4 regions of the Photobacterium minamisatsumaniensis genome follow, and region 2 is predicted to be linked to each of the others. Evidence: predicted binding sites of a transcription regulator. Region 2 holds the regulator's gene; each other region holds the start of a gene.
What was found. Region 2 encodes PurR, which represses purine synthesis genes. Its sites were predicted from a motif close to TNANGNAAACGTTTNCNTNA; they were not measured.
Positions count from the first base shown of each region.

Region 1: the regulator PurR is predicted to act here: its motif matches at 2,200-2,219, upstream of L4D78_RS07315 (NupC/NupG family nucleoside CNT transporter).
Region 3: the regulator PurR is predicted to act here: its motif matches at 1,409-1,428, upstream of L4D78_RS15660 (formate--tetrahydrofolate ligase).
Region 4: the regulator PurR is predicted to act here: its motif matches at 1,718-1,737, upstream of purM (phosphoribosylformylglycinamidine cyclo-ligase).

Region 1 is NZ_JAKJSI010000015.1:38,766-42,359, forward strand. It holds gene L4D78_RS07310 (XapX domain-containing protein) at 302-472, opposite strand; gene L4D78_RS07315 (NupC/NupG family nucleoside CNT transporter) at 770-2,035, opposite strand; gene L4D78_RS07320 (TatD family hydrolase) at 2,256-3,050, opposite strand; gene L4D78_RS07325 (DUF5363 family protein) at 3,040-3,222, opposite strand; gene glgX (glycogen debranching protein GlgX) at 3,225-3,594, opposite strand, start outside.
Region 2 is NZ_JAKJSI010000067.1:16,656-20,249, reverse strand. It holds gene L4D78_RS26735 (FecCD family ABC transporter permease) at 1-67, shown strand, start outside; gene L4D78_RS26730 (heme ABC transporter ATP-binding protein) at 64-915, shown strand; gene purR (HTH-type transcriptional repressor PurR) at 1,378-2,391, shown strand; cyclic di-GMP riboswitch class I at 2,593-2,697, shown strand; gene L4D78_RS26720 (TfoX/Sxy family DNA transformation protein) at 2,826-3,416, shown strand.
Region 3 is NZ_JAKJSI010000028.1:44,982-48,575, reverse strand. It holds gene flhA (flagellar biosynthesis protein FlhA) at 1-1,147, shown strand, start outside; gene L4D78_RS15660 (formate--tetrahydrofolate ligase) at 1,488-3,242, shown strand; gene L4D78_RS15655 (NupC/NupG family nucleoside CNT transporter) at 3,302-3,594, opposite strand, start outside.
Region 4 is NZ_JAKJSI010000041.1:55,918-59,511, forward strand. It holds gene L4D78_RS21070 (uracil-xanthine permease family protein) at 1-903, shown strand, start outside; gene upp (uracil phosphoribosyltransferase) at 976-1,602, opposite strand; gene purM (phosphoribosylformylglycinamidine cyclo-ligase) at 1,799-2,839, shown strand; gene purN (phosphoribosylglycinamide formyltransferase) at 2,844-3,488, shown strand; gene L4D78_RS21090 (class II glutamine amidotransferase) at 3,563-3,594, opposite strand, start outside.

The DNA of each region.
Region 1 (3,594 bases), on a different contig from region 2:
GACTTGATTCCTTGAAGACTCAGGTAAACAATGCGAGATCGTTAACCTGATTGATTTCCATTTCACCGCTTGGAAAGAGCAGATTGCTCTTCCCAGCCGTTATGCTCTTTCAGCCTGCCTAGCGATAGGTAACACCATGACGGTATTGGCTGAAACAGCGTTAATCAGTTTGTGATGGTGCGGGTCTATAATACCAAGCGAACATACCCACCACCATGAAAGTTACGTTTCCCAGTGTGGACAATGTGTTTACGTAACGAAAAACATCATCGGCCAATTTATGGGCTATAAATCGTTTGAGTCAGCTAAAAAAACGCTCTACGATCCATTGGTAAGCAATACCCCCACCATAAACCCCAACGATCCCCATAACGCCAGACAATACTGGTGGCGCAGGGATAGGTAACTTCAGCGCTGAAAATAACACGCCAACAATAAACCCAGCGAACAGTGCCAATATGACTTCATTCATAATCATTCTCTCAAACGGTTTTCGCACAAGAGAAAGTGTAGTCTGCCTTACGTCGCCTGTTGTTCTTAATGGTATAAACCACATGCTAACAAACCAGAATGGCAGAAATTGGAGCGCAATCGATTTTATGGCATAAATTAAAACAACAAGCGTTAACGTTTACCCTATATGTTGATACAGATAAGGGAGCTAACCGGGGGGAAGAAAGGTGATTTGCGTTATAAAGAATAAATGGAAGTTACAGACAAAAACGCCACAGCAAAGCTGTGGCGTTTTTCATCGACTTACGTCGGCTGATTACATTGCGTTAAGCGTAACGAATAGACCAGCAATTGTTGCAGACATTAGGTTAGAAAGCGTACCTGCGGCAACAGCCTTCATACCAAATTGAGCAATCTCGTGACGACGACTCGGTGCTAGGCCACCTAGACCACCCAGTAGGATAGCTACTGATGATAGGTTAGCGAAACCACATAGAGCGAACGAAATGATAGCTTCAGTCTTCGGTGAAAGTACAACTTCTGCACCTTCAGCTAGGTATGGTGCAAAGTTTAGGTAAGCAACGAATTCGTTAACTACCAGTTTCTGACCAATGAATGAACCAGCAATAGTTGCTTCAGACCAAGGCACACCGATTAGGAATGCAAGTGGTGAGAATACGTAACCAAGGATAAATTCTAGTGTTAGTTCAGGCATACCGAACCAGCCACCAATACCACCAAGGATACCATTAACTAGGGCAATCAAACCGATGAATGCTAGTAGCATTGCACCAACGTTTAGCGCAAGCTGCATACCAGATGAAGCACCTGCAGCCGCAGCATCGATAACGTTCGCTGGTTTGTCGTCAGCATCGTCAGCATCGCCAGCAAACTGTTCAACAGCTTCTTCAGTTTCAGGCTTGATGATCTTAGCAAATAGAAGACCACCCGGTGCTGCCATGAATGATGCGGCAATTAGGTACTCTAGAGGAACACCCATTGATGCGTAACCTGCAAGTACACCACCAGCAACAGACGCTAGACCACCACACATTACTGCAAACAGCTCAGACTGAGTCATTTTTGGTACGAACGGACGAATCACCAATGGTGCTTCCGTTTGACCAACGAAGATGTTAGCTGTTGCAGACATAGATTCCGCGCGAGACGTACCTAGTGCTTTCTGCAGACCACCACCAAGTACATTGATTACAACCTGCATAATGCCTAGGTAGTAAAGTACGCTGATTAGTGCAGAGAAGAAAACAATTACAGGTAGTACACGTAAGGCGAAGACGAAACCGCCACCACCAAACACTTCAAACATAGTGTCTGAAGTCAGACCACCAAATAGGAAGTTAATACCATCGTTACCGTAAGCGATAACGTTGGAAACAGCCGTTGACATACCGTATAGCACGTCACGACCAACTGGTACATAAAGAACAAATGCACCTAAACAGAATTGGATGGCAAATGCACCACCAACAGTACGTAGATTAATAGCTTTACGGTTATCAGATAGTAGTACCGCTAGACCTAGCAATACAACCATCCCAACCAGGCTCATAAACAGGCTCATGGTTTATGGCTTCCCTTTAGTTAAGTTTTTTGGCGTCTCGACAATTTGGCTCATTAAGAGTCCGGCGCATTATACCCATGCTGAGACGGATAAAGTAATGCAGGAATCACAGTTTTTAGAGAGACAGAGTAAAAGTTCAATCTCATTTGTGAGCTACCTCACAAAAAGGAAAACGTTTAACGCAACCGTTTCGCGCAATCGTTTTTATTGTGACTTAGGTTCACAACGAAATACTAAAAAGTTCAGCTGTGGTTAAGGTGATAACCCGCTCAATCTCTTGTTCACTTTCCACTCTAATCTCTGCAAGTTCACGCATAATATTAGCAAGTCGGTCTGGTCGATTAGGCTCCCCTTGAAACCCTGCTATCGGCATATCCGGCGCATCCGTTTCCAGCAAAAGTGTTGCCAAAGGCAATGTCGCTATTGTATTACGTGTTTTATTGGCTCTGCGATATGTAATCGTTCCACCAACGCCAATTTTGATACCTAGATCAATAAGCTGCCTTGCTTGCGGGTAACTACCACTAAAAGCGTGGTATACCCCACCTGCAATCGGTGGATTTTGCCTCAAAACACGCATTAACTCAGGGAAGGCTTTTCTACAATGAAGAATAATGGGTAAGTTATGTTCATTAGCCAGCACCAACTGTTGAGTTAGTAACGAAATCTGTTGATTTCGATTTGCATCCGTAATGGCAAAGTCTAGACCACATTCGCCAACAGCTACGCACCGAGAGGCATTTTTTTCTCTCAATTCTGATTCAACAGCAAGCTCCGAGGCCAACCGAGCAATGGCGTTCTCTGTATGCTCTGCGCTAAAAAAAGGGTGCAACCCCAGAGCATAATAAACATTGTCGAACACAGCACTCAACTGGCGGATCGCCTGCCAATTACGCTCACCGACAGCAGGAACCACAACAATGCCGACTCCAGCCTCTTGCGCCAAGGTTAAATACGCCTTTGGGTCATCGCAGAAAGGTGGAAAATCAAAATGGCAATGACTGTCAATCAGCATCTATTTTGTTACATGTTGAATGCGCTAACGACTTAGCACGGTTCTTCGGGTGGCGGGCATCATCATTATCATAGCGAACAGGTGCACAGCAACGACGGTTCTCTGGCACAAACCCCATTCGTTCACACCAGCGGTCATATGCCGCAACCCACTTTTTTACCGTTACCAACATACCTACTCCTGCATCGATTTAGCTACCATGACGATCATACTGCGTCCTGTCACTAGAATGGTATCATGTGGATAAACAGGCGCATCATTAGAATGATAAATATCATAAGGTGATCGTTTTGCTGTATTCACCAACAAGTGCCATTCACTACATTGTCTGCTGGGCAAGGTGAACTCAAGTGGATCCCAATAAGCATTACATATCACATACAATTCATCCTGAGTGATAGGGTGATTAACGGTCAGTGCTAACGAATGTGATTCATCAGACCAATCAGGTTGCTCGGGGATCAGTCCATGCCAACGAATACTGACCTCTTCGACCACGGAGCTCAGTGAAATATGCATATTCCAATCAATGGTGGGCTCCGAG
Region 2 (3,594 bases):
TACAGCCCTACTCGGCGCGCCCTTCTTTATCTTCCTGCTCGTAAAACAAAAAGGGAAAATGTCATGAGCTTGATGACAAAAAATAGCGTTGAAACAAAATGTGCTATTGATGCTTCAGGGCTTAACCTTAAATTGGGTGATAAAGTACTCCTTGATGATTTAGCTATTCAGATCAAAAGTGGTGAACTTACCGCCTTGCTAGGTCCTAACGGTGCAGGTAAAAGCACCCTCTTGAAAGTATTATGTGGTGAACAAGAATCTACAGGCCATGTTTCCTTTTTTGGTAAAAACCGTGCCACTTGGCCACCAGCTGAACTCGCAAAACACCTTGGTGTGTTGCCTCAGCATAGTAACCTAACCTTCGCATTTACCGCGCAAGAAGTTGTTGAGCTGGGTGGTCTCCCCTTAGCGCTGACCAATCGGGAAACGGTAAGTATTGCTAAAGAAAAAATGGCTCAAGTCGATGTCACAAATTTGAGTTGTCGCCTATACCCTACGCTCTCTGGAGGAGAAAAACAGCGCGTGCACTTTGCACGGGTACTGACTCAACTCAGTCGCGCTGGTGAGCAGTGTATTCTGATGCTTGATGAGCCAACATCAGCACTCGATTTAGCGCATCAACATAAAACCCTTCAAGTCGCAAAGTCGTTAGCGAAGTCTGGGGCTGCGGTGATCATAGTGATTCACGATTTAAACTTAGCAGCGCAATATGCAGACCGTTTAGTCATTCTTAATGAGGGAAAAATTCAAGCTGATGGTTGTCCGAAGGACGCTTTAACAGCGAAAACGATCGAACGCGTTTATGGTTGGCCTGTTTGCATTACACACCACCCGATCGATAATTATCCTATTGTGCTTGCAACATCCAGCCATGAAATTGAAGAACACCAGTCAAAGTTCGAACTGGCCATTTAACAGGAAGTTGTTGTTAAAAAAAATAAAAACATCTCTTTTTTATACCTTCTCTTTTTCCTTTAAAGCCTTCTTAATCAAACTAAAAAGGCTTTATAAACCTATCTTTATTGGTTTCTTGGAATTATTCGCTAGATTTATGGTTGACCATTAATCAATCAAACCTATCCAATTCACCAGTAATCCTAATTTATTAAGGCAAGAAACATTGCACTCTTTGCTACACTGAGTAAAATGAGAGCGCAAGCGATTACACTATGCAACAATTGCAAAGCCTAAATCGCAATAAACGTGAATACTGAAAAGAAACGAAGCCGCCCATTCGTGTCGCGGCCTTTTGTCGTTTCTGTTATCTGTACTCAACAGAACAGTGAACTGTATTGAACGTATAGCCAGTGCACTACTCTATTGAGTAAAGCTTAAAATTACCTAGGTCTTTTGACCCTTATTATTAGAAGAATAAATATGGCAACGATTAAAGATGTTGCACGTATGGCTGGTGTCTCTACAACCACCGTCTCTCACGTGATTAACAAAACGCGATTTGTCGCAGAAGCGACGCAAAAAAAAGTACTGTCTGCAGTTGACGAGCTAAACTACGCTCCGAGTGCTGTAGCGCGTAGTTTAAAATGCAACACAACCCGTACTATTGGCATGTTGGTTACAAAATCGACCAACCCTTTCTTTGCTGAAGTCGTACACGGTGTTGAAGAGTACTGTTACGGCGCTGGTTACACACTTATCTTGTGCAACACTGAAGGTAACCTTGAGAAGCAACGTGATTATTTACGCATGCTGGCTGAAAAGCGCGTTGATGGTTTGTTGGTCATGTGCTCAGACTTGGATGAAAACCTACTCGGTCTATTAGAGCGCCAAAAAGATTTGCCTATGGTTGTCATGGATTGGGGCCCAGAGAGTCCTCACACAGATAAAATTCAAGATAATGCTGAGTTAGGCGGCTATGTCGCGACTAAGTTCTTTATTGAACATGGGCATCAAGCTATCGGTTGCTTAACCGGCCACAGTGATAAAGCTGCTTGTCGCGAACGATTAAAAGGCTTTAAAAAAGCCATGTCTGAAGCCGATCTCGAAGTACACCCAGATTGGGTACTCGAAGGTGACTTTGAATGTGAATCGGCAGTTGAAGCCGCTGAAAAGTTCATTGCAATGGACAAACGTCCAACGGCGATTTTTTGCTTCAATGACATCATGGCGATGGGCATGATCAGTACATTTTCACAAGCTGGTATTCGTGTACCTGAAGATATTTCAATTATCGGCTACGACAATATTGATTTAGCACCATACTTTTCACCACCCCTAACCACGATTCACCAGCCCAAGCGCCGCCTTGGTAAAACAGCTATCGAAATCCTGTTAGAACGAGTGAAAGATAAAGATCATGAGCACCGTATATTTGAAATGATACCAGAGCTTGTGATTAGAAAATCAGTGATAAACCGAAACACCAATTCATAACAAGCGGATTGATGACGATAAGAACGGAGGCTTCCCCCTCCGTTTTTTTGTGCTTATAGCATGCCTAATTAGAATATTCACTCAACTTTTGGCACTTTTTATAATTAAATAAAGACAAGATAAAATAATTTATGGGAGCAAGGTCACGCTATTAAAAGTGGGAGCAGGTTCAAATTTTGCTTCTGCGATATTCTTAAACAGTCACGAACAAGGCAAACCTTTCGAAAGATTGGGACGCAAAGCTTCCGGCCTAAGAGTCTATAGTTTTCAATAACTAGTTCGACTTAAGGTAGCGGGGTTGCCGATGGATATAGCAATAGTGATCAGGCGTCATATTTTACATGATTCTGACATTACTCTTTTGTTAATTTTGCTAATCTGAAATCCTCGCTCTGTTGTTAGGTGACCCTAGATTTTTTTCACCGAGAAGAAGCATGGACAAACCAGTACTTAAAAATTCATTACGACTGTTTAGTTGTTTCAACAACGTAAAATCACGCTCGATGTTTGGCGGATTTGGCATATTCGCAGGTGAAACAATGTTTGCACTCGTTGTTAACGACAAACTTCATCTTCGTGCCAACGCTGAAAACGAACAAGATTTTAAACAGGCAGGCTTAAAGCCATATATTTATAAGAAACGTGGATTTCCTGTTGTTACCAAGCATTTTGCAATTCCAGATGAATGGTGGGAAGACACAACTAAAATACTTAGCCAAGCTAAGCGCTCTCTTGAAGCGGCAAAAGAAGACAAAGAAACAAAAAGTAAGGCAGGACCAGAACGTATAAAAGATCTACCTAACTTACGACTCGCAAACGAACGCATGCTAAAAAAAGCAGGGATTATCAGTGTCGATGCATTATTTGAAGCGGGTTCGATTAACGCTTTTAGGGCATTACAAGATACCCATCAAGGCACTGTAAGCATTGATCTTTTATGGGCATTAGAAGGTGCAATTAGTGGCCAGCATTGGTCAGTTATTCCGCAAGAACGTCGCTCAGAGCTGCTTTCAAAGCTTAGTTAACCCCGCTTAGTACCATTAACAAGAGGTGATATGCCTCTTGTTAATGCATCATTTCGAGTGTTCCTTGCTCACTATTATGCCTCAGCACCATTATTCTCCTCGATAGCATGGTCAGGCTTTGACCGCACGTTCAGTTTGCTTCGTACACCCCATGAATGACAATTAATTGTCAGTATAT
Region 3 (3,594 bases), on a different contig from region 2:
CTATTCAGCTTGGAAACAAAGGCCCCAAAATGCGAATTTGGAACCGTTAGACCAAGCAGAAGCAATCGCAGAAGCCATTGCACAAGATAACACGCCAACCTTAAGCTGGCAGGATGTCCCTGCCGTCAACCCCGTTGCCCTTGAGCTTGGATACCGACTGGTTAACCTTGTTGATAAAAATCAAGGTGAACCGTTAGCACAACGTATTCGAGGTGTTCGAAAAACCATTACTGAGCAAGTTGGTTTTTTAATACCAGAAATCGCCATTCGAGATAACTTAAAACTCAAGCCGACACAGTACTCTTTACTACTCCATGGTGAAGTCATTTCACAGGGTGATATTGACCCTGAACGGTTAATGGCACTCGCGGTGGGTGAAGTCTATGGGCAGCTCGATGGTGTATTAGGTAAAGACCCAGCTTATAACCTCGATGCGGTATGGATTGAACCGAATAATAAAACACAAGCGCTTAATCAAGGTTATTCAGTGGTGGATGGTGCAACCGTCATCGCGACCCACTTAAGTAAAATAATCAAAGAGCATTTAGCTGAGCTATTCTGTCATGATGATGTTGAACGCCTGATGGAAAGGCTTAGCGACAACGCCCCTAAGCTTGTTGAAGCCTTAACCAACCAGCTAAACCACCAGCAGCAAATGCGCGTTTATCGTCACCTATTGATCGACCAAGTGCCGATTAAAGACATCGCAACGATCAGTTCAATCATGGTTGAAAGCAGTGAAGTCACCAAAGACCCTATTTTAATTGCTGCCGATGTTCGCTGTGGCATTAAACGCGTTTTGACCAATAACTTACTGGGTTCAGGAAAAGATTTTAATATCTATACCCTAAACGATAACCTTGAGAAAATGCTGTTAACGTCATTAACTAAAGCTCAGCAAAGTGGGCAAACAGCCTTAGACAGTTTTCCGGTAGAACCCACCTTGCTCGCTCAGCTTCAGCAAAATATGCCTGCGGTAAAAGAGCAGTTAAAGCAAAATGGTTTCAAACCCATTTTGCTCGTTACACCACAATTGAGGCCATTGCTGGCACGCTATGCCCGTACATTTGCGAAAGGCCTTGTTGTTCTGTCTTACAATGAAATACCCGAAGACCGTAATATTAATGTTTTAGGACACCTCGGCTAAACTTCCCTGTCGCTCGACTGAAACCAGACACTCAGTCGAGCTACTTACTTCACTTGCGCTTAAAAAAACATCAAACGCATTTCCCCTGTCTAGCTTCATAATATCTGGCTACATTGCGATAACACGCCAAGTTTCCTTATAAATCAATGTATTTAAATCACCCCCCCCTCTATCAGTAACATTCCCGCAAAGAATACTAAAACAAGTGATATATATATCGGCATTTACCTCTTTACCCATGATAAAATTATGGTATAAACCCAACGCAAACGATTGCGCAACCTGTAAAACTCTTCTGCGCAATATATCTGTAGTTACCTAAGCGAGGTTATGGCCGCCCATGAAAAGTGATATTGAAATTTGCCGTGATACCAAACTCACCCCAATTGATACCATCGCCCAACAGGCAGGCCTTCTCTCAGAAGATCTGACGCCACAAGGCACCCTGAAAGCAAAAGTAAAACCCTCTGTGCTTAAACGCCTTTCCGATCAGCAAGAAGGGAAACTTGTTGTCGTCACAGCGATAACACCAACACCGCTTGGCGAAGGCAAAACCGTAACTACCATCGGTCTTGCTCAGGGTCTTGCTAAACGAGATAAAAAAGTCATGGCGTGTATTCGCCAGCCTTCAATGGGACCTGTATTTGGTGTTAAAGGCGGAGCTGCTGGCGGTGGCTTTAGCCAAGTTGCACCAATGGAAAAGCTAAACCTGCATCTAACAGGTGACATCCATGCAGTAACAGCCGCGCACAACTTAGCAGCTGCGGCAATTGATGCACGCCTTTACCATGAAGAACGCCACGGTTACGACGCTTTTGCGGACAAAACCGGTATGGCAGCCTTGCGCATTGATATTGACCGTATCGTTTGGAAGCGCGTGATGGACCATAACGATCGTGCACTACGTATGATCACGGTCGGCAATAACGAAGCGGGCAAAACCATCAATGGTATCGCCCGTAATGATGGTTTCGATATCTCTGCCGCTTCTGAGCTAATGGCAATTCTGGCCCTATCAAAAGACTTGGCTGATATGCGCCAACGTATTGGTCGTGTTGTCCTTGCTTATAACCTTGATGGTCAAGCTATTACAGCAGAAGATCTACAAGTAGCTGGGGCCATGGCCGTGACCATGTGTGAAGCTATTGAGCCAACTTTAATGCAAACACTAGAAGGTGTACCCACACTGATCCACGCAGGCCCGTTTGCCAATATCGCCCACGGTAACTCTTCAATCATTGCAGACCGTATCGCGCTGAAGCTGAGTGAATTCACCATTACCGAAGGCGGCTTCGGCTCAGACATGGGTTTTGAAAAAGCATGTAACATTAAAGCGCAGCAAGCAGGTCGCGGTGCCGATTGTGCGGTGGTTGTGGCAACACTGCGTGGGTTAAAAGCGAACTCTGGTTTGTATGATCTTCGTCCGGGCCAAGGACTACCAGACGCTATTTTCTCTCCCGATGAGAAAGCCTTGGTTGCGGGTTTTGATAACCTTCAATGGCACATTAACAATGCCGCTAAATACGGTGTACCTGTCGTTGTGGCAATCAACCGATTCCCACAAGATACCGATGCTGAGCTTAACCAACTAAAAGCAATGATTGAAAACACAACGTTCAATGTGCATGTTGACGTCGCGATCAGTGAAGCATTTGGTAAAGGTGGCGAAGGCGCGGCTTTACTTGCCGATGCGGTTATTAAAGCCTGTGAGCAACCGACTAACTTCAAGCCGTTGTACAGCCTAGAGCAGACGCTGGAAGAGAAACTAATGACCATCGCTGAAGTGGGCTACGGTAGCCGCGGGGTTGAGCTCTCTGATCTAGCCAAGCAGCAACTGGCCGAGTTAAAAGCACACGGGCATGATAATTTAGCCATTTGCATGGCAAAAACACCCTTGTCTATCACCCCTGACCCAAGCAAAAAAGGCGCACCAACCGATTTTGTTGTACCGGTTCGTGAACTGAAGCTCTGCGCTGGTGCAGGTTTTGTCTATGCGTTATGCGGCAATGTTATGACCATGCCGGGTTTACCGGAAAAACCCGCTTACCTCGCGCTAGACATTGATGAAGATGGCAACATTACAGGTTTAAGCTAATCGAGTCTTTCATCGTAAAAGCGCCAGCATAACGCTGGCGTTTTTTTATTGTGTCACGACTATAAAGACAGGCTAATAAACAGCCCGGCCACGGTCGCATTCAGCAAATTGGCTAACGTTGCTGCGATTAGCGACTTCATCCCTAATTGTGCAATTTCGTTATAGCGGCTCGGTGCCATAAGGCCAATACCACCAAGCAATACCGCAATGGAACCAAAATTAGCAAACCCACATAATGCGAATGCAATAATTGCTTCAACTCGCGGCTCTAATACACCACTTTCTATCATGGGCGCCAACTGAGAAAACGCCACAAATTCATTGATCGTGGTTTTAGTACCAAAAATAACCG
Region 4 (3,594 bases), on a different contig from region 2:
ATGGTCATAGGCCTCGGCTTGGCCCCCGCTGCTGTGAACATGGCTGTAGGCAAAACAGGTGACGGTGCCGTTCAGCTCGTTAATGGTGATGCTGCCATCTGGATTTCTGCAATTTCCCTACTAGTAACGATTGGGGTTAGTGTTTTTGCAAAAGGTTTCTTCAAGCTCATGCCTATCATGGCGGGTATCGTTACTGGCTACATGACAAGCTTGGCATTCGGCGTTGTTGACTTTACGCCCGTTCAACAAGCTAGCTGGTTGGCCATGCCAAACTTTACCTTTCCTGAGTTCAACATTAATGCCGTATTATTTATGATCCCTGTAGCGATAGCGCCTGCTGTCGAACACGTAGGTGACATGCTAGCAATATCGAATGTTACGGGTAAGGATTACCTAAAAAAACCAGGCCTACATCGCACTATAGCTGGTGACGGAGTGGCAACGATTGCGGCTTCAATGGTTGGAGCTCCACCCAATACCACATATTCAGAAGTAACAGGCGCTGTAATGTTAACAAAGTCATTCAACCCTGTGATTATGACTTGGACTGCGGTAACCGCGTTGGTATTAGCGTTTGTGGGTAAGCTCGGCGCAATGCTTCAAACAATTCCAGTCCCGGTTATGGGCGGTATAATGATCCTGTTGTTTGGTTCAATTGCCACTGTTGGGCTAAATACCCTCATCAAAAACCAAGTTGATTTACATAAAGCTCGTAACCTAGTGATTGTGGCTGTTACTCTCGTATTTGGTATTGGCGGTATGGCATTTGGTATTGGCGAGTTTAGCCTACAAGGGGTAAGTCTTTGCGGTATCGTTGCGATACTCCTAAACCTGATCTTACCTGATGATCTTGGTGAAAATCACGTTGTTGATAACGCTCAAATCGATGAAAATCACCACTAGCATTGATACATATTGCTAAACCTCAGATATAAAAAAACCGGACTATCGTCCGGTTTTTTTTCGCTCGAGTAATTACTTCGTGCCGAAGATCTTATCACCCGCATCGCCCAAACCAGGGACGATGTAGCCTTTATCATTTAGCTTTTCATCAATTGCTGCAGTGTACAGCTCTACATCTGGGTGTGCTTTCTTAAGCGCTTCAATGCCTTCAGGAGCAGCAACCAACACCAGAACTTTAAACTGCTTACAACCTTGCTCTTTCAATAGGTCTAATGTAGCAATCATAGAGCCACCAGTCGCTAGCATTGGATCTACAACCAATGCAATACGCTCATCGATGTTTGACGCCAGCTTGTTAAAGTATGGGACTGGCTCTAGTGTTTCCTCATCACGGTAAATACCGACAACACTAATGCGCGCACTTGGCATATGCTCAAGTACACCATCCATCATACCCAAACCCGCACGCAAGATTGGCACTACAGTAACTTTCTTACCTTTGATCTGATCAATTTCAACTGGACCATTCCAGCCTTCAATCGTCACTTTTTCTGTTTCGAAATCTGAAGTCGCTTCGTACGTAAGCAAGCTACCAACTTCTGTTGCTAGCTCACGAAAACGCTTAGTGCTGATATCACCTTCACGCATAAGACCAATCTTATGTTTTACTAACGGGTGTTTCACCTCAACGACTTTCATCTCTGACTCCTAGACACGCAAAATTTAAAAAAAACGCATTATTATACACTAGACCAATTGTAGCTAGATAGTGCTTACGTCATCGTTTGCTCAAGAATTAGCCAGCAATATTTATTGACGCAAACGTTTCCCTTTCCGCCCTGACTGCTGTTATCATAGCCCCGCTTTTTTACTTTAATACGTTGAGGGATCTCCTGTGAGCGACAATAACTCTTCTCTTAGTTACAAAGATGCTGGTGTTGATATCGATGCAGGTAATGCATTAGTTGATCGTATTAAAGGGGTGGTCAAACGCACCCACCGTCCCGAAGTAATGGGCGGAATTGGTGGTTTCGGTGCACTATGTGCCCTACCAACCAAGTATAAAGAGCCGGTATTAGTTTCTGGTACAGACGGCGTGGGCACAAAACTTCGTTTAGCGATGGATTTAAACAAGCACGATACAATTGGTATCGACTTAGTAGCCATGTGTGTAAACGACCTGATTGTTCAAGGTGGCGAACCTCTGTTCTTCCTTGATTACTACGCAACAGGTAAGTTAGACGTAGACACTGCTGCTGCAGTTGTTGCAGGTATTGGTGAAGGCTGTATTCAATCTGGCTGTGCACTGATTGGTGGTGAAACAGCTGAAATGCCAGGTATGTACCATGGCGAAGACTATGACGTCGCTGGCTTCTGTGTTGGTGTTGTCGAAAAAGCTGACATCATCGATGGTAGCAAGGTTAAAGCAGGTGATGCTCTAATTGCTGTGGGTTCTAGCGGCCCTCACTCAAACGGTTTCTCTTTGATCCGTAAAATTCTTGAAGTATCAGACGCTGATTTAAGCCAAGAACTTGAAGGTAAAGCACTATCTGATCACCTACTAGAGCCAACAAAAATCTACGTAAAATCAACACTGAAAATGATGGAAAGCTGTGATGTTCACGCTATTTCACACATTACAGGTGGTGGTTTCTGGGAAAATATCCCTCGCGTTCTACCGGAAGGTACGAAAGCAGTCGTTAACGGTAATAGCTGGGAGTGGCCTGTTGTCTTTAACTGGCTACAAGATGCTGGCAATGTTGATACTTACGAAATGTACCGCACCTTTAACTGTGGTGTTGGCCTTGTCATTGCGCTTCCACAAGAGCAAGCAGAGCAAGCTATCAACATTCTGAACGCTGAAGGCGAAAATGCATGGCTGCTTGGTAGCATTGCTAACGCTGATGCAAGTGAAGAACAGGTGGAGATCCTGTAAGCCGATGAAAAATATCGTCGTTCTTATTTCCGGAAACGGATCTAACCTTCAAGCTATCATTGATGCCTGTGATTCAGGCATCATTGAAAATGCGAAAGTCGCCGCTGTATTATCAAATAAAGCGAACGCTTACGGCCTTGAACGGGCAAAAGAATCAGGCATTGATGCGCTACATTTATCAGCAGTAGATTTTACAGATCGTGCAGAATACGATCAGGCAATGTCTGTGTTAATTGATAACTACCAGCCTGATTTAGTGATTCTGGCTGGATTCATGCGGATTCTGAGCGGCGAGTTTGTTCGTCACTACCAAGGGCGAATGATCAATATCCATCCGTCGTTGCTGCCTAAATACACGGGCCTTAATACCCACCAGCGAGCCATTGACGCCGGTGATACTGAGCATGGTACCAGTGTACATTTTGTTACTGAAGAGCTAGATGGTGGCCCCGTTATCCTACAGGCTAAAGTGCCCATTTTTAATGGCGATACTGTAGAAGAAGTTACCGAACGAGTGCAAGAACAAGAGCACCGTATCTATCCTCTTGTCGCAAATTGGTGTCTTCAGCAGCGGGCAATAATGAACGGTGAGCAAGCCGTCGTTGATGGTGAAATACTGTCAGAACAGGGGTATGCAACGGAAGACTAATCGTCTTGGCTCCATACCGACCCTATAAAAAACGCGACCTCGGTCGCGTTTTTATTTTTATGAACTCTGCAGTATCAAACCGTTCGGTTATGGACCAATTCACCAT